DNA from 4 places in the Bradyrhizobium sp. ISRA430 genome. Region 2 is predicted to be linked to each of the others. Evidence: predicted binding sites of a transcription regulator. Region 2 holds the regulator's gene; each other region holds the start of a gene.
What was found. The regulator HrcA, encoded in region 2, represses chaperone genes, less so after heat shock. The targets are predictions, from matches to a motif close to GTTAGCACTCNCNNNNNGNGAGTGCTAAC.

Region 1 (4,321 bases), 1.5 Mb from region 2:
ACGCTGCAGTGCCCCCGTGACCATCGCTTGAAGTCTTCCGGCTCGCGCTTGGAGTGTTCGTATCCTTCATTTTGATCGGCCAAGTCCCGCAGCGTCGCTACTATGGCCGCAGCCTTAGTATCGGCGGAGAAGACGGTCGATGAGTGGCATGGCGACTTGGGTGGGCGACCGCGCGATGGTCCGGGCGTCCGCGGCAATGGTCGTGATCCGACCGGGCTCAAAACCGCAAGCCTCGCCGATCTCACGTTGCAGAAGTCTCAGCTCGGCGATATTGACAGGCCACCAACGCGCGAACTCCTGCGCTCGGTAGAACGCGATCGGATCCACGACGGTCGTGCCGCCAGCCTCGTTGCGACGGCGAAACTCGACCAAACAGAACGATGCGAACTCCTCCTTTGCGGGCACCGGATTGAAGTCCCGGAACGGATCGACGAGCACCGCGACCGCCCGGGTACTTTCCTTCGCTTTCAGCAAATCGATGATGCGCTTGATCTGATCGATCTTTCCACCGTAGCGGCCAAGACGCGCACCATGAATCTACGGAATCCGATGCTCGAGCTGGGACCGGTCCCGTTGCCACCACGCAGATGTAATTGGCGACTTCCGCTGGTTGTGTGGACACGACTACGATGTATCAACGAGACATCCCTCGCGTCGAAACATCGATCGGCCAACTCTGGGAAATCAAGGATTTACGCTGGATATGGTAGCGGGGGAGCGCTACCGCCTTTCCCCACACCAACCAAACCTACGATACCTCATCCAATCTTACGCATAAGACCGTTCGTGAGCCCGGGGACCAGTGCAGGTCTTCGCTCATACGGAGGAATATTGAAAGACCTCGGGCTATGGGTCGGGTGAGAGCGACCTCCGTCGCGAAAAATCGAAGGCACGCGCATTTCGGTCCCGCCATCGTCGGTAGGGCGCGGTGTCTCTGGCCAGAGAATTTTCACCCCGCTCGGATTGCAGGTTCAAATCCAGCATCGACCAAAAGCTGCGATGGCGTTGCCGCTTCTGATCGCCATGACGCGGAGCCAATTTCCGTATCACGCTGGTCGAGGTCGATCAGCGCATCAATGGCTTCATTGAGCTGCGAGGACGCGCTCGACGGCATGCCCTCCGTTGCGGACAACTCGATGCGGTATGCGTCTAGCGCCCACTGACGTAGCAGATTTCGCTTCTGCTCCGCGGATAGTTTCGGGTCACGCAGGACGTCGCTTGGATGGGCGTAGCTACTTGCAAGATTGGCCCACGCGCGATCGTCGCCCGCTAGGTCTTTTGCCGCCGTTGCTTGGGATGCGTTTTGGACGACGGCATCGGGCGAAGCGCATACCGTCGGTTGTCCGGCGACGCCCTCAGTCCCTGACAATCTGACATTTGGGATCTGGTCCGACATAGACTCCTCCCGATGAAGCGGGAGCAGGATCAGTTGCTATTGATTGCGATACGCCTCACCTCGCGTTGCGCCTGGCAGTCTTGGGCAAGGTGATCGTCAGAACCTCGTTGCGAAACGAGGGTGACTTTGTCCTCGTTGATGTCCTCGACCTGCAGCATGGACGCTTCTCCTCGAGTGAGGCGGCCTGAGCGAGGTGGCGGCGTCGGCCATCTCGAACGTGCATCGATGGATCGCCAGATTTGGAGCGACTCGCATGGTCCGGATTCGGGTCGTTCCCTGTTCTGGCGCATCCGATGCCCCTCCTCGGCCCGGCGCTTGCGGGGCGCGGGCAAAGGGTGTTCAGCGGCGAACGATTTGGGAGGCATGGTGGATGTTTCAAGGGGCTGCCAGCCAAATAACTCATTGTAATTAGTACTTTTTTTTATCTGGCAGCGCTCAAGCAAGAGGAGTGCTAATTTTTTTTGAAGGCACATCTTGAAACCGATTTTGCGCATTCCTACACCAATTTTCGCCCTGGGTAGGGCTTCTGCCTCCCGGGCGCGGCACTATCAAAATTCGGTCTTGCAGAAGGAGGAATGCATGCAGTTCCGCCCGCTCCACGACCGCGTGGTCGTCAAGCGTATCGAAGCCGAGGAAAAGTCCGCCGGCGGCATCATCATCCCGGATACGGCCAAGGAGAAGCCGCAACAAGGCGAGGTCATCGCCGTGGGGCCGGGAGGCCGCGACGAAACCGGCAAGTTGATCCCGATCGACCTGAAGATCGGTGACCGCGTTCTGTTCGGAAAATGGTCAGGCACCGAGGTCAAGCTCGATGGGATCGAATATCTCATCATGAAAGAGAGCGACGTCATGGGAGTGCTTGAAGAATCGGCGGCCAAGAAGAAAGCGGCCTGACTCCGAACTCAACCATCAGTCCCCACGCCTGGTTCGGGACGGTTCCCGAGACCTCGCCAAGGAGGCATGAATGGAGCGACTAGATCTGCCGAAGCACGTCCTGGAGCGCGTGGAGCGACGGTGGGCCCAGGAGCTTCAACCGCAGCCGGCACGGACAGAACCAGATGGCTCCACCAGTCTGGGAGAACACAATGGATCTTTGAGGAGCTACCAACATGAGCGCGAAGGAAGTCAGATTCTCCACCGAGGCGCGCGAGAAAATGCTGCGCGGCATCGATATTCTCGCCAATGCGGTGAGAGTGACGCTCGGCCCGAAGGGCCGCAACGTGGTTCTTGAAAAGTCGTTCGGCGCGCCGCGCATCAGCAAGGATGGCGTTACCGTCGCCAAGGAGATCGAGCTCGAAGACAAGTTCGAGAACATGGGCGCACAGATGGTGCGCGAGGTCGCATCCAAGACTTCCGACCAAGTCGGCGACGGCACCACGACCGCGACGGTGCTTGCTCATGCGATCGTGCACGAAGGTGCCAAGGCGGTGGCCGCCGGTATGAACCCGATGGATCTCAAGCGAGGAATCGACCTCGCGACAGAGGCGGTGGTCGAGGACCTCGGCAAGAACTCGAAGAAGCTCGCCACAAACGACGAGGTGGCCCAGGTGGCCACGATCTCGGCCAACGGCGACGCCGAGATCGGCCGCTTCCTGGCCGACGCCATGAAGAAAGTCGGCAACGAGGGCGTGATCACCATCGAAGAAGCAAAGTCCCTGAACACTGAGCTCGAAGTCGTGGAAGGTATGCGATTCGACCGCGGTTACGTCTCGCCCTACTTCGTCACGAATGCCGACAAGATGCGGGTTGAGTTGGACGACCCGTACATCCTCATCCACGAGAAGAAGCTCTCCGGGCTGCAACCGCTCTTGCCGCTGCTCGAGTCGGTTGCACAGGCCGGCAAGCCGCTCCTCATCATCGCCGAGGATATCGAGGGCGAGGCGCTGGCGACGCTGGTGGTGAATAAGCTTCGCGGCGGGCTCAAGGTTGCCGCCGTGAAAGCGCCGGGCTTCGGCGATCGCCGCAAGGCCATGCTGCAGGACATCGCCATCCTCACCGGCGGCACCTTCATCTCGGAAGATCTGGGCGCCAAGCTCGAGAACGTGGCTCTCAACATGCTTGGGCGCGCGAAGAAGGTTGAAATCGACAAGGAGAACACCACCATCGTCGCCGGCGCCGGCAAGAAGGCGGACATCGAGGCGCGCGTCAAGCAGATCAAGACCGAGATCGGGGAGACGACGTCGGATTATGATCGTGAGAAGCTGCAGGAGCGGCTTGCCAAGCTCGCGGGCGGCGTGGCGGTGATCCGCGTGGGCGGCGCCACCGAGGTCGAGGTCAAGGAGCGCAAGGATCGCGTCGACGACGCGATGCACGCGACCCGCGCCGCGGTCGAGGAAGGCATCCTGCCGGGCGGCGGGGTCGCATTGCTGCGCGCAGTGAAGGCACTGGCGCGCGTGAAACCGAAGAACGACGACCAACGCTATGGCGTCGAGATCGTCCGCAAGGCGCTTGCCTGGCCGACCCGCCAGATCGCGCGCAATGCAGGCGAAGACGGCTCCATCGTCGTCGGGAAGATCCTGGAGAAGGATACCTACGCCTATGGCTTCAATGCGCAGGACGGCGAATACACCAACCTTGTTTCCAAAGGGATCATCGATCCGACCAAAGTGGTTCGCTCTGCGTTGCAGGACGCCGCGTCGGTGGCGGGTTTGCTGATCACAACCGAAGCCATGGTCGCCGAGTTGCCAAAGAAGAAAGCCCAACCGCCGTTGCCGGACGCCGGAATGAGTGACATGGACTTCGCGGCATGAGGAACGGAACAAACTGAGGTGGCGAGGTACGCGACGGCCCCAATCAAGTGATCAATAGAGCGTTGCAGTTATGAGCTACTCGTTCGACGGCTGAGCACGTCGGATCGGAGGGTGTCTAGGATTAAGGTGTGAAATGAGCATGCTGGAGGCCGAAAATGACAGAGCTGAAATGGAC
Region 2 (4,321 bases):
TCGCCGGCTATCTCAAAGGGCGCAAGATCAAGCGCGTCTTCGTTGCAGGCCTGGCGACCGATTTCTGCGTCGCCTGGACTGCCCTCGACGCGCGCAAGGCGGGCTTCGAGGTCTATGTCGTGGAGGACGCCTGCCGCGGCATCGATACGCAGGGCTCGCTCGCCAAAGCCTGGGCCGACATGGCCAAGGCCGGCGTGAAGCGGATTCAGTCGAGCGATATCGCGGTGAGCGCGTAGATCGCGCAACACTCTCAACCCTCATGGTGAGGAGGCGCGAAGCGCCGTCTCGTCAGGATGAAGGTCTGCGCCTGTACGCGTACGGGAAGCGCGGCTTACACCGCGCTATTTGGCTCGTTGTTGTTAGCCGCGGGCGCGGCTTTGGCTCCGCCCTTGGCGACACCGACCAGCGCCGGCCGCAGCACGCGTTCGCCAATCGTGTAGCCGGCCTGCACGACCTGCACCACCGTGCCTGATGGCACTGACGGATCGGGCACTTCGAACATCGCTTGCTGGAAATTCGGGTCGAACTTCTGGCCCTGCGGATCGAACTTCTTCACGCCGTGTTTTTCGAGCGCATTGAGCAGCGAGCGTTCGGTGAGCTCGACACCCTCGATCAGCGATTTCAGGCCGGGATCGGCATTGGCGCGGTCCTCGGCCGGAACTGCATCGAGCGCGCGCTGGAGGTTGTCGGCAATCTCGAGCACGTCTCGGGCGAAGCCGGTGATGCCATAGAGACGGGCATCCGCGACCTCCTTGGTGGTGCGCTTGCGCAGGTTCTCCATCTCCGCCAGCGTCCGCAGCATCCGGTCGCGCACCTCGGCCGCCTCCTTCTGCAACGTCTCGACCGAGCCTGGCTCGGGATCGTCGGGCATCACATAGGGCTTCGACACCACGGGCTCGCCGGTCGGCGTGGCCGTGTCTTCGGGTTGCCGGTCTTGATCGGTCATCGGCTGCTGTCTCGAACTCATCTCTAGGGATTTGTTGGCTGGGATATCGTGCCTCGGAGCACGAAAATCAAGCGCCCGTGATCGGCCGAAAACGGGGTCAGCCACCCAGCAGGCGGCTGACGATGCGGGCGGCGTAGTCCACGGTCGGGATCACGCGGGCATAATTCAGCCGCGTCGGCCCGATCACGCCCAAGACGCCGACGATGTGGCCGGCGGCATCCCGATAGGGTGAGATGATGGTGGACGAGCCGGACAACGAGAACAGCTTGTTCTCGCTTCCGATGAAGATCCGCACGCCCTCGGCGGTCTCGGCACGGCCCAAAAGGTCGATCACACCGCGCTTGGTCTCGAGGTCGTCGAACAACAGGCGCACGCGCTCAAGGTCCTCCAGCGCATGCAGATCTTCAAGCAGATTGGCGTGACCGCGCACGATGAGCTGGCGATCCTCGCTCTCGCCGCCGGACCAGCTCGCGATACCGGCCGAAATCACCTTCTGCGTCAGTTGATCGAGCTCGGCGCGGGCCTGCCCCAACGCGGTCTCGAGCTCGAGTCGCGCCTCCACCAGCGTCCGGCCCCGGATCCGCGCATTGAGGAAATTGCTGGCCTCGGTGAGCGCCGAGGATGGAACCCCGGGCGGCAGCGACAGCACGCGGTTTTCGACCTGGCCGTCCTCGCCGACCAGGACCACCAGCGCCCGCTCCGGTTCCAGGCGGACGAATTCGATGTGTTTCAGCCGCGCATTGGATTTCGGCGTCAGCACGACCGCGGCGGCCCGGGTGAGCCCCGACAGCCGCGTCAGCGCCTGGTCCAGCGCCGCCTCGACCGATTGGGCCTGGCCGACGGAGGCAAGCTGGCTCTGGATCGACTGCCGTTCGGCCTCGTTGAGCTCGCCGACCTGCATCAGGGCGTCGACGAAGAAGCGCAGGCCGAGTTCCGTCGGCAGCCGGCCGGCGGAGGTGTGCGGGGCGTAGATCAGGCCGAGCTGTTCGAGATCGGCCATCACATTGCGGACGGAGGCCGGCGACAGCGGAACCGCGATCAGCCGCGAAATATTGCGCGAGCCAACCGGCTCGCCGGTCGCGAGGTAGCTTTCGACAATTTGACGAAAGATGTCGCGGGAACGCTCGTTGAGCTGGGCAAGGCCTGCGCGCGGCGCGATCAGATGGATCGGATCGTGGTGGGCCACAGACGTTAACTCCTCTCAGATACTTGTAATTTGTCTATCCTTGATGGTTCTGACAAGCGCGGCGTTGAGCGGCGGATATCGGGGCGAAAAAACCTTGCCGCCCACCCTTCCCGCTCCTACAAGCACCGCGAACAGCCTTTTCCCGCGAGTTTTGGAGGATTTCCCATGCGGCCAAGCCGCCGTGCGCCCGACGAGTTGCGCCCCGTGACGTTGGAGCGCGGCGTGGTCAAATATGCGGAAGGCTCCTGCCTCGTGAGATTCGGCGACACCCATGTGCTGGTCACCGCCACGCTGGAGGACCGCCTGCCACCGTGGCTGAAGGGCCAGGGCCGCGGCTGGGTTACCGCCGAATACGGCATGCTGCCGCGAGCGACGCTGGAGCGCACCCGCCGCGAAGCCTCCGCCGGCAAGCAGAGCGGCCGCACCGTCGAGATCCAGCGCCTGATCGGCCGCTCGCTTCGCACCATCATCGACCTCGAAGCGCTCGGCGAGCGCCAGATCACGGTCGATTGCGACGTGCTCCAGGCCGACGGCGGCACGCGTACGGCGTCGATTACCGGCGCCTGGGTCGCGCTCGCCGATTGCGTCAACTGGATGAAGGCGCGCAACATGATCAAGGCGAATGTGCTGCGCGACAACGTCGCCGCGATTTCCTGCGGCATCTACAACGGCACGCCGGTTCTCGACCTCGACTATGCCGAGGATTCGGAGGCCGAGACCGACGCCAATTTCGTCATGACGGGCGATGGCCGCATCATCGAGGTACAGGGCACCGCGGAACGCGAGCCGTTCACGGAAACCGAGTTCCTGGCGCTGATGGCGCTGGCACGCAAGGGCGTCTCGCGCCTCGTGGACTTGCAGAAACTGGCAGTGGCGTAGTCAATAGGCCATGCACCGCCGAATCACCGGAAAGCTCGTCATCGCGACCCATAATCCCGGCAAGCTCGCCGAGATGCGCGAGCTCCTGGCGCCTCACGGTGTCGAGGCGGTCTCGGCCGGTGAGCTCGGCCTCACGGAGCCCGACGAGACCGGCCACGATTTCCGCAGCAATGCCGCGATCAAGGCAATAGCCGCAGCGCGGGCGGCCAAGCTGCCGGCTTTCGCCGACGATTCCGGTATCGTGGTCGACGCGCTCGATGGCGCGCCGGGCATTTACAGCGCACGCTGGGCCGGTCCGACCAAAGACTTCACCGCGGCGATGGCGCAGATCGAACGCCTGTTGCAGGAGCGCGGCGCGACCACGGCCGACAAGCGCACGGCACACTTCGTCTCCGCGCTCTGCGTCGCCTGGCCGGACGGTCATCTCGAGGAGGTCGAAGCGCGCGTCGACGGCACACTGGTGTGGCCACCGCGCGGCACAGCCGGCTTTGGCTATGATCCAATGTTCCTGCCCAACGGCTACAGCCGCACCTTCGGCGAGATGACCAGCATCGAAAAGCACGGCGTGCCGCCGCTCGGCCTTGGCCTGTCGCACCGTGCCCGCGCTTTCGTGAAACTGGCGGAGATCTGCCTTGAGACGCGCTAAGGAAGCCTTCGGCGTCTACGTGCACTGGCCGTTCTGTCTGTCGAAGTGCCCCTATTGCGATTTCAACAGCCACGTTCGCCACGTCGCGATCGACGAGGCGCGCTTCGCCGCGGCCTTCGCGCGCGAGATTGCGACCACCGCCGAGCGCGCGCCCGGCCGCGAGGTCACCTCGATCTTCCTCGGCGGCGGCACGCCGTCGCTCATGCAGCCGGCAACGGTCGGCGCTGTGCTCGATGCGATCGGCAAGCACTGGCACGTCGCGGGCGACGTTGAAGTCACCCTGGAAGCCAACCCCACCAGCGTCGAAGCCACACGCTTCGCCGGCTATCGTACCGCCGGCGTCAACCGCGTCTCGCTCGGCGTGCAGGCGCTCGACGATGCCTCGCTGAAAGCGCTGGGCCGCCTGCACAGCGCACGCGAGGCCCTCGATGCGGTCGCTATCGCGCGCCGCTCGTTCGACCGCTACTCCTTCGACCTGATCTACGCCCGCCCCGACCAGACGCCGGCGATGTGGGCTGATGAGCTTCGCCACGCCATCGATGAAGCGGCCGAGCATCTGTCGCTCTATCAATTGACGATCGAGGAAGGCACGCCCTTCTTCGGCCTGCACCAGGCCGGCAAATTGAAGACGCCGGACGAAGCGGTCGCGCGCGCGCTCTATGAC
Region 3 (4,321 bases), 1.1 Mb from region 2:
TGGCCGCGGCCGGGGGCGTCGCCGAACAGAAACTCGATGAAGCCCCCGCCCATGTTCGAATTGGAGGCGACGCGCACCGGCGCCGGCGGGACCTGCGGCGCATAGAGCACCACGGGCGGATCGGAAGGCACGCTGTTGTCGAAGGCAATCGCGCGGTCGGCGCCGGTCATGAAGGTGCAAGCGCTGCCGAGCAGCGCGACAGACATTCTCTTGAACATCGACGTACTCTGTACTGTTTCGTCTAGATCACATTCGTCGTGGAGCGGTTGGCTGATCCGCGCTCGCGACGTGGTCAATAAAGATCAAAAGCAAATCGGTTTGGTAAACGCAGAGCGCGTTTCGATTCACCACGCCGTCAAGACAGGCGCAATTTGGCGATCAGCGTTTATTTTCGATGAACGGCGATCTCGCATGGTTAATCGCCCCTTTGCGCGCCGTCGCGCGCGGCCGCATCACAGTTCCTGCTGTGAACTTCGTGTTAAATCGCTTCTGCCTACAAAGACGCGTGAGTGAGGTGGGGGGAGTATCCTAATGGCTGTTCACCGCAAGCGTTTTCGCGTCGAGGAAGCTGTCGTCGGCGAGATGCCAATTCCTGAAGTAATCGACGAGGCTCTTCCGATGCATAGCGAGATCATGGCCGAGCTGCGCGCGATCCGTGCACAGATGGCCCGCGGCAGTCATGCAGGGCACGCCGCGCTGCCGCCGAGCGAATCCGTCGTGGCGCAGGAAGTTGCCGAGACGCGCGCGATGCTGGAAACCTATCGCGCCCAGATCGAGCAGTGCGAGAAGCTCAAGGTCGAGCTCGACCTCATTCACGACGCCATCAACCGCACCAAGCGCGAGATCGCGGTGCTGCATGGCAAGAGCTTCAACGGCGAGGAGATGGCCAAGGTCAACGGCGAGCTCGGCGCGGTCGTCGGCGGCACCGAGCAGGCGACCCAGCAGATCCTCGAAGCCGCCGAATCGATCGATCAGGCGGCATCCGCGCTCTCCAAGGTCGACTCGGTCGACCAGCAGAAGCGGCTCGCCGACGACATCCAGGAACGCGTCATCTCGATCTTCGAGGCCTGCAACTTCCAGGACCTCACCGGCCAGCGCATCAGCAAGGTGATGGGCACGATGAAGTTCATCGAGCAGCACATCAATGCGATGATGGACATCTGGGGTGGCGTCGACGCCATCAAGGCGCATACGCCGCCGATCGTCGACACCCGCGACGAGGACGCCAAGCTGCTCAACGGCCCGAAGCTCGCCGGCGACGTCGGCCACGCCTCGCAGGACGACATCGACGCGCTGTTCGACTGATTGGACAGAGATTGCGAAAAAAAACAAAACGCCGGCGCGAAGCCGGCGTTTTTGTTTTGGCCATCCCCTCGGCTGTCATCGTCCGCCTTGTGCGCAATTGCGCACTGGGGCGGACGATCCAGTATACGCAAGCGTCTCGGCTCAAGCCGCGGCGGTGATTACTGGATGCCCCGCCTTCGCGGGGCATGACGAAGGCGAGAGTCTACGCCCTCGGCGCGCAGCGGACGTAGACCATGTTGCCGTAGCGGGTGGCGGCGTCCTTGTCGATGAAGCGGGTGATCATGACGCGGCCGTCGAACGAGACGATCTCGCGGTCCTGCTCGCCGGGGGTCGGACCAGGCGGTCCGATATAATTCTTGCCGCTGGGCGAGCCCTTGAGCCGCAGTTCCTGCGGGGTCGCCTGGTCGGCCAGATGCATGATCACGCCGCCGGAAGAACCGGCGCCGATCACGTAGGGATTCTTGCACTGCGCGCGTGCGGCGGCCTCGGTGCGGGCGCGGTCGGCCGGGTTCTGGAACGAGGCGAGGCCCCAGCGGCCGACGATCTCGTCGGCGCGGATCGTCGCCGGCATTTCCGGCCCGGTGCCGGGTTCGGCCTCGGGCGGCGGCTGGGACGAGGAGAACGACGGCAGGCTCGTGCCGCCGCCGCAGGCGCCCAGCAACAGCGCCAACAGTGAGGCGGCGGCCAGACTGGCAGCCGTCCGCGCGTGAGCTGAACTGATCATGGCATTCCCCCGAACAAGACCTTGGCCACACCCCTCCCGCAGCCAAGCGCAAAACCGCTGCCGGGGCAATGACGTCCTTTGATGCGCCAGCTCCCCGGACGAGTTTCCAGTGCCACCATCCTATATCCGCCTCACCAATCGCTTAACCAGCTTTGCTTGACAGGATCGCGGCCAAGCCATATTTCCGGGCGCACTATTAGCACTCGGAAAGGCCGATTGCTAAGCGCGCGCCGCTTGACCCTCGGGAGAGGGTTGACGGGAGCGCCGCCCTCACCCACTTCCGCTGCTTTCGACAAAGCGAGCCTCCAAAGGGAAACGTCATGGCTAAATCCAAATTTCGTCCGCTGCATGACCGTGTCGTGGTCAAACGTATCGAAGCCGAGGAAAAGACCAAGGGCGGCATCATCATTCCGGACACCGCCAAGGAAAAGCCGTCCCAGGGTGAGGTAGTCGCCGTCGGCCCTGGCGGCCGCGACGAGACCGGCAAGCTGATTCCGATCGACCTCAAGGCCGGCGACCGCGTGCTGTTCGGCAAATGGTCGGGCACCGAGGTCAAGATCGACAACGAAGAGCTCCTGATCATGAAGGAGTCGGACATCATGGGCGTGCTGGCCTAAGGCCACCCGCCTGAATAGCCGCTGAATGCTCCACTGTCATGCCCGGGCGGAAGCGCGAAGCGCGGCTTCGCGCTAGATGACCCGGGCATCCATCGTTCTTCGAATGATGATGGATGCCGGACCAGGTCCGGCAATGACGAGGGCAAGCGCGGCGCCCCATCGATCCAAGTTTTTTCAGGAGTTAGAACATGGCTGCCAAGGACGTCAAATTTTCCGGAGACGCGCGCGAACGCATGCTGCGCGGCGTCGACATTCTCGCCAACGCCGTCAAGGTGACGCTCGGCCCGAAGGGCCGCAATGTCGTCATCGAGAAGTCGTTCGGCGCGCCCCGCATCACCAAGGACGGCGTCACCGTCGCCAAGGAGATCGAGCTCGAGGACAAGTTCGAGAACATGGGCGCCCAGATGGTGCGTGAGGTCGCTTCCAAGACCAACGACCTCGCCGGCGACGGCACCACCACCGCGACCGTGCTGGCCCAGGCCATCGTGCGCGAAGGCGCCAAGGCGGTTGCCGCCGGGATGAACCCGATGGATCTGAAGCGCGGCATCGACACCGCGGTTGCGGCCGTCATCAAGGACATTGAAAAGCGCGCCAAGCCGGTCGCCTCCTCCTCCGAGGTCGCCCAGGTCGGCACCATCTCGGCCAACGGCGATGCCGCCATTGGCAAGATGATCGCGCAGGCGATGCAGAAGGTCGGCAACGAGGGTGTCATCACCGTCGAGGAGAACAAGTCGCTCGACACCGAAGTCGACATCGTCGAAGGCATGAAGTTCGACCGCGGCTATCTGTCGCCCTACTTCGTCACCAACGCCGAGAAGATGACCGTCGAGCTCGAGGACGCCTACATCCTGCTGCACGAGAAGAAGCTGTCGGGCCTGCAGGCCATGCTGCCGGTGCTGGAAGCCGTGGTGCAGTCCGGCAAGCCGCTCGTCATTGTCGCCGAGGACGTCGAGGGTGAGGCCCTGGCGACGCTGGTCGTCAACCGCCTGCGCGGCGGCTTGAAGGTCGCCGCCGTCAAGGCGCCGGGCTTCGGCGACCGCCGCAAGGCCATGCTCGAGGACATCGCGATCCTCACCGGCGGCCAGCTCATCTCCGAAGAGCTCGGCATCAAGCTCGAGAACGTCACGGTGAAGATGCTGGGCCGCGCGCGCAAGGTGGTGATCGACAAGGAGAACACCACGATCGTCAACGGCGCGGGCAAGAAGCCCGACATCGAAGCCCGCGTCGGCCAGATCAAGGCGCAGATCGAGGAGACCACCTCGGACTACGACCGTGAGAAGCTGCAGGAGCGTCTCGCCAAGCTCGCAGGCGGCGTCGCGGTGATCCGCGTCGGCGGCGCGACCGAGATCGAGGTCAAGGAGAAGAAGGACCGCGTCGAGGACGCGCTCAACGCCACCCGCGCCGCCGTGCAGGAAGGCATCGTCCCCGGCGGCGGCGTCGCGCTGCTCCGTGCCAAGAAGGCGGTCGGCCGGCTCTCCAACGACAATGCCGACGTGCAGGCCGGCATCAACATCGTGCTGAAGGCGCTGGAAGCTCCGGTCCGCCAGATCTCCGAGAACGCGGGCCTGGAAGGCTCGGTCGTCGTCGGCAAGATCCTGGAGAACAAGTCCGAGACCTTCGGCTTCGACGCCCAGAACGAGGACTATGTCGACATGGTCGAGAAGGGCATCATCGA
Region 4 (4,321 bases), 3.3 Mb from region 2:
GCAGCCCGGATGAAGCGCAGCGCAATCCGGGACATCGCTTCCGGTGTTCGCGGCCTTCCCGGATTTCGTTTCGCTCCATCCGGGCTACAGGCTGAGGTAAGAGAACGTCATTGCGAGCGAAGCGAAGCAATCCAGAAATTCATCCGCGGAAATGGTCTGGATTGCTTCGTCGCTGCGCTCCTCGCAATGACGACGAGAGAACGGCTACGCCTTCAACTCCACCGTCTTGAATTCCGCCGGCAGGATCACCTCCAGCAGTTCGACATCATCCGAATAGTCGAGGATCATGTGCTTGATCTTCGGCGGCTGGGTCCAGGCGCTGCCTTGCGTCATCAGCGTCTCGCCCTGGCCGTCCATATAGGTCTTCACCCAGCCCTTGAGCACATAGACCATCTGGAATTCGACGTCGTGATAGTGGAGCTTTGAGACCTCGGCCGGATTGCACGGTGGCAAGAGGCGGATGACATGCGCTTGTGCGAGGCCATGGGTTGCATCGGAGATGCCGAGGTCGCGATACTGGGCGTAGGCGCGCAGGCCGTCGGCCTTGAAGTCTTCTTCGCGGTGATGGCTGACGGCGATGCGCTGCTTCGGCCGCGCAGCCTTCCTGGCGGACGATTTGGCCGGTGTCGTGCGCGCCTTCGCTTTCACCGCCTTGCGCGCCGAGGACCGCGCCGCGGCCTTGCTGCCGCTCCTCTTCTTCACCGCAGGCTGTGCGGCGCTGCGCGATGCCGGCTTCTTGGTCTTGGCCATGAGTTGCCTCCCGTTGTTGTTATGGGCGAGAGGCTAGCACAGATTGGGGAAATCGTAGGGTGGGCAAAGCGAAGCGTGCCCACCAGCGCGAGATGCGATCGTGGAGAGGTTGGTGGGCACGGCGCGCGCAAGCGCGCCTTTGCCCACCCTACGAGTCCGAGCCCGGCGTCAGTTCAGCCTGAACACGCCGTCCACGGCGCGCAGCTCCGCGGGCTTGATCAGCTTGGAGTGCGCCACCGTCACCGAGAACAGCGGACCGTCGAGCTTCTCCTCCCAGAACGCCAGGAAGTCGGTCAGCGCCGGGAATTTCGGGAAGACATCGTAGTTCTGCCAGACGTAAGTCTGCAGCAGCGAGGGATGATCCGGCATCCGATAGAGAATTTGCGCCGTCGTCAGCCCGTAACCAAGCATCTGTTTCCGGAAGTCCTCGGAAACACCCCCAACCGGCAAGCCCATGCCAACCTCCTTTGCAGGAGCGCATATTCAGGGGGCTGGCTCGATCCCGTGTGCCCGACGAGCCACCCGGTGGAGATGCGCTCACATGAGAGAAATGTGACGCAAACTGACAATCCATCTCAAGCCCAAAAGTTTAACAAGCTGTTGAAATTCAATGCGTTAGCAGCAGATGCGCGCCCGTGCTAATACGGGCTCCGCAGGTCGGTTAACGATGGAAAAGGGAAGCTGGCAACGCGCGCTTGGGAGTGCTGATTTTTCTGCTACAAGCCCTTGCTCCCGCAAAATTCCTGTCCTATTTCAACCTCGCTTGTGCTAGCACTCGCTGGTAACGATTGCTAACAAGCTGAAAATCCTCAACTCGTGCAACTGCTTAGGAGGACTGCATGAAATTCCGTCCGCTTCACGACCGCGTCGTGGTCAAGCGCATCGACGCAGAAGAGAAGACCGCTGGCGGCATCATCATTCCCGACACTGCCAAGGAAAAGCCCTCCCAGGGCGAAGTCGTCGCCGTTGGCCCCGGTGGCCGCGACGAGGCTGGCAAGCTGATCCCGATCGACCTGAAGGTCGGCGACCGCGTGCTGTTCGGCAAGTGGTCCGGCACCGAAGTCAAGATCGACGGCCAGGACCTGCTGATCATGAAGGAGAGCGACGTGATGGGCGTCCTCGAGGTCAGCGATTCCAAGAAGAAGGCGGCTTAAGAGCCCCTCTCTCTCCCTCAGTCAAACCCTTAAGGAAAAATCCAGATGGCAGCCAAAGAAGTCAAATTCTCGGTTGAGGCGCGCGACAAGATGCTGCGTGGCGTCGACATCCTCGCCAATGCAGTGAAGGTCACCCTCGGCCCGAAGGGCCGCAACGTCGTTCTCGACAAATCGTTCGGCGCTCCGCGCATCACCAAGGACGGCGTCACCGTCGCCAAGGAGATCGAGCTCGACGACAAGTTCGAGAACATGGGCGCCCAGATGGTGCGCGAAGTCGCCTCCAAGTCCGCTGATGCGGCCGGCGACGGCACCACCACCGCGACCGTGCTCGCGGCCGCGATCGTGAAGGAAGGCGCCAAGTCGGTCGCCGCCGGCATGAACCCGATGGACCTCAAGCGCGGCATCGACCTCGCGGTCGAAGCCGTGGTTGCGGACCTCGAGAAGAACTCGAAGAAGGTCACCTCGAATGACGAGATCGCCCAGGTCGGCACCATCTCGGCCAACGGCGACGCGGAGATCGGCAAGTTCCTCTCCGACGCCATGAAGAAGGTCGGCAACGAGGGTGTCATCACCGTCGAGGAAGCCAAGTCGCTCGAGACCGAGCTCGACGTCGTCGAGGGCATGCAGTTCGATCGCGGCTACATCTCGCCCTACTTCGTCACCAACGCCGACAAGATGCGCGTCGAGATGGATGACGCCTACATCCTCATCAACGAGAAGAAGCTCTCCTCGCTGAACGAGCTGCTCCCGCTGCTCGAGGCCGTGGTGCAGACCGGCAAGCCGCTGGTCATCGTCGCCGAGGACGTCGAGGGCGAAGCGCTCGCTACCCTCGTCGTGAACCGTCTCCGTGGCGGCCTGAAGGTCGCGGCCGTCAAGGCTCCGGGCTTCGGCGATCGCCGCAAGGCCATGCTCCAGGACATCGCGATCCTGACCGGCGGCCAGGCGATCTCGGAAGATCTCGGCATCAAGCTCGAGAACGTCACGCTCAACATGCTCGGTCGCGCCAAGAAGGTGATGATCGACAAGGAGAACACCACGATCGTCAACGGCGCCGGCAAGAAGGCCGACATCGAGGCGCGCGTGGCCCAGATCAAGGCGCAGATCGAGGAGACCACCTCGGACTACGACCGCGAGAAGCTCCAGGAGCGTCTCGCCAAGCTCGCAGGCGGCGTCGCGGTGATCCGCGTCGGCGGCGCGACCGAGGTCGAGGTGAAGGAGCGCAAGGATCGCGTTGATGACGCGATGCATGCGACCCGTGCGGCTGTCGAGGAAGGCATCGTCCCGGGCGGCGGCGTCGCCCTGCTCCGTGCCTCCGAGCAGCTCAAGGGCCTGCGCACCAAGAACGACGACCAGAAGACCGGCGTCGAGATCGTGCGCAAGGCGCTGTCCGCGCCGGCTCGCCAGATCGCGATCAACGCCGGTGAAGACGGCTCGGTGATCATCGGAAAGATCCTGGAGAACAAGGCCTACAACTACGGCTTCGACTCCCAGACCGGCGAATACGGCAACCTGGTCACCAAGGGCATCATCGACCCCACCAAGGTCGTGCGCACCGCGATCCAGAACGCAGCCTCGGTTGCAGCTCTGCTGATCACCACGGAAGCCATGGTCGCCGAGCTGCCCAAGAAGGGCGGCGCCGGCCCCGCGATGCCTCCGGGCGGCGGCATGGGCGGCATGGACTTCTGATCGACGAAGTCGTCCCGGACGCGGTGCAGCGCGCAGCGGTGCACCGCAGAGCCGGGATCTCGCTCCACGAAATGCAGAACCCCGGCAGCGATGCCGGGGTTTTTGTTTTTGCCGGCTCTCCCCCTCGTCATTCCGGGGCGCGCCCCGTTGGGCGCGAGCCCGGAATCCATAACCACGAACGTCAGTTGGCTAACCTGGGATAGAGATCATCCCAGTTCGGATTCTGCTCAGCCAATGTAGAGCGTGCCGTGCTTCCTGCTGGCGAAGATGTAGACGTAGTGGACCATTCCAACCGCCTGGGGTATGGATTCCGGGCTCGCGCTTCCGCCTTCGCTCTTCGAGCTTCGGCACGAAGCCTATCGCGGTCATCACGCGGCTGTCGGTCGCCCGTCGGCAGTCAACGATGCGCGAGATCCCTGAAGCACAGCCGCAGCCAGTCGATGGTCAAGCGCGTCGCCGGATCGCGCCTGAGATGGTTCTGCACCAGCAGCCAGACGTCGCGACGCCTGGGAAGCAGCGTCGCGCGCAGGCCGCGATCGGCGAGCAGCGCTGCGCTGTTGTGCTCCGGCAGGACACCGATGGCGCGATGCGACCTGATCAACGTCTGGATGACGCGGACATTGTCGGTGACGCAGCGCGCCGCGCTGAGGCGCTTTGCGCGCAAGAACTGCTGCTCCGGGATCGCATCTAACTCGTCCGGATAGGCACAGACGATCGGTGCGGCATCGACG

Region 1: groES (co-chaperone GroES) is a predicted target of HrcA. The motif match lies at 1,824-1,852, and genes of this name have one in related genera.
Region 3: MTX21_RS30940 (co-chaperone GroES) is a predicted target of HrcA. The motif match lies at 2,225-2,253, and genes of this name have one in related genera.
Region 4: MTX21_RS00850 (co-chaperone GroES) is a predicted target of HrcA. The motif match lies at 1,518-1,546, and genes of this name have one in related genera.

Annotation. Positions count from the first base shown of each region.
Region 1 covers NZ_CP094516.1:3,934,423-3,938,743, forward strand. Annotated here, with positions in the region: gene MTX21_RS18740 (hypothetical protein) at 115-474, opposite strand; gene MTX21_RS18745 (hypothetical protein) at 950-1,396, opposite strand; gene MTX21_RS18750 (hypothetical protein) at 1,426-1,554, opposite strand; gene groES (co-chaperone GroES) at 1,976-2,290, shown strand; gene groL (chaperonin GroEL) at 2,506-4,146, shown strand; gene MTX21_RS18765 (SPW repeat protein) at 4,302-4,321, shown strand, end outside.
Region 2 covers NZ_CP094516.1:5,439,391-5,443,711, forward strand. Annotated here, with positions in the region: gene pncA (bifunctional nicotinamidase/pyrazinamidase) at 1-236, shown strand, start outside; gene grpE (nucleotide exchange factor GrpE) at 332-967, opposite strand; gene hrcA (heat-inducible transcriptional repressor HrcA) at 1,044-2,132, opposite strand; gene rph (ribonuclease PH) at 2,298-3,011, shown strand; gene rdgB (RdgB/HAM1 family non-canonical purine NTP pyrophosphatase) at 3,022-3,657, shown strand; gene hemW (radical SAM family heme chaperone HemW) at 3,644-4,321, shown strand, end outside.
Region 3 covers NZ_CP094516.1:6,526,065-6,530,385, reverse strand. Annotated here, with positions in the region: gene MTX21_RS30955 (L,D-transpeptidase) at 1-218, opposite strand, end outside; gene MTX21_RS30950 (protein phosphatase CheZ) at 532-1,305, shown strand; gene MTX21_RS30945 (hypothetical protein) at 1,508-2,029, opposite strand; gene MTX21_RS30940 (co-chaperone GroES) at 2,350-2,646, shown strand; gene groL (chaperonin GroEL) at 2,835-4,321, shown strand, end outside.
Region 4 covers NZ_CP094516.1:160,003-164,323, reverse strand. Annotated here, with positions in the region: gene MTX21_RS00860 (cupin domain-containing protein) at 205-750, opposite strand; gene MTX21_RS00855 (usg protein) at 919-1,206, opposite strand; gene MTX21_RS00850 (co-chaperone GroES) at 1,590-1,904, shown strand; gene groL (chaperonin GroEL) at 1,950-3,590, shown strand; gene MTX21_RS00840 (LysR family transcriptional regulator) at 3,988-4,321, opposite strand, start outside.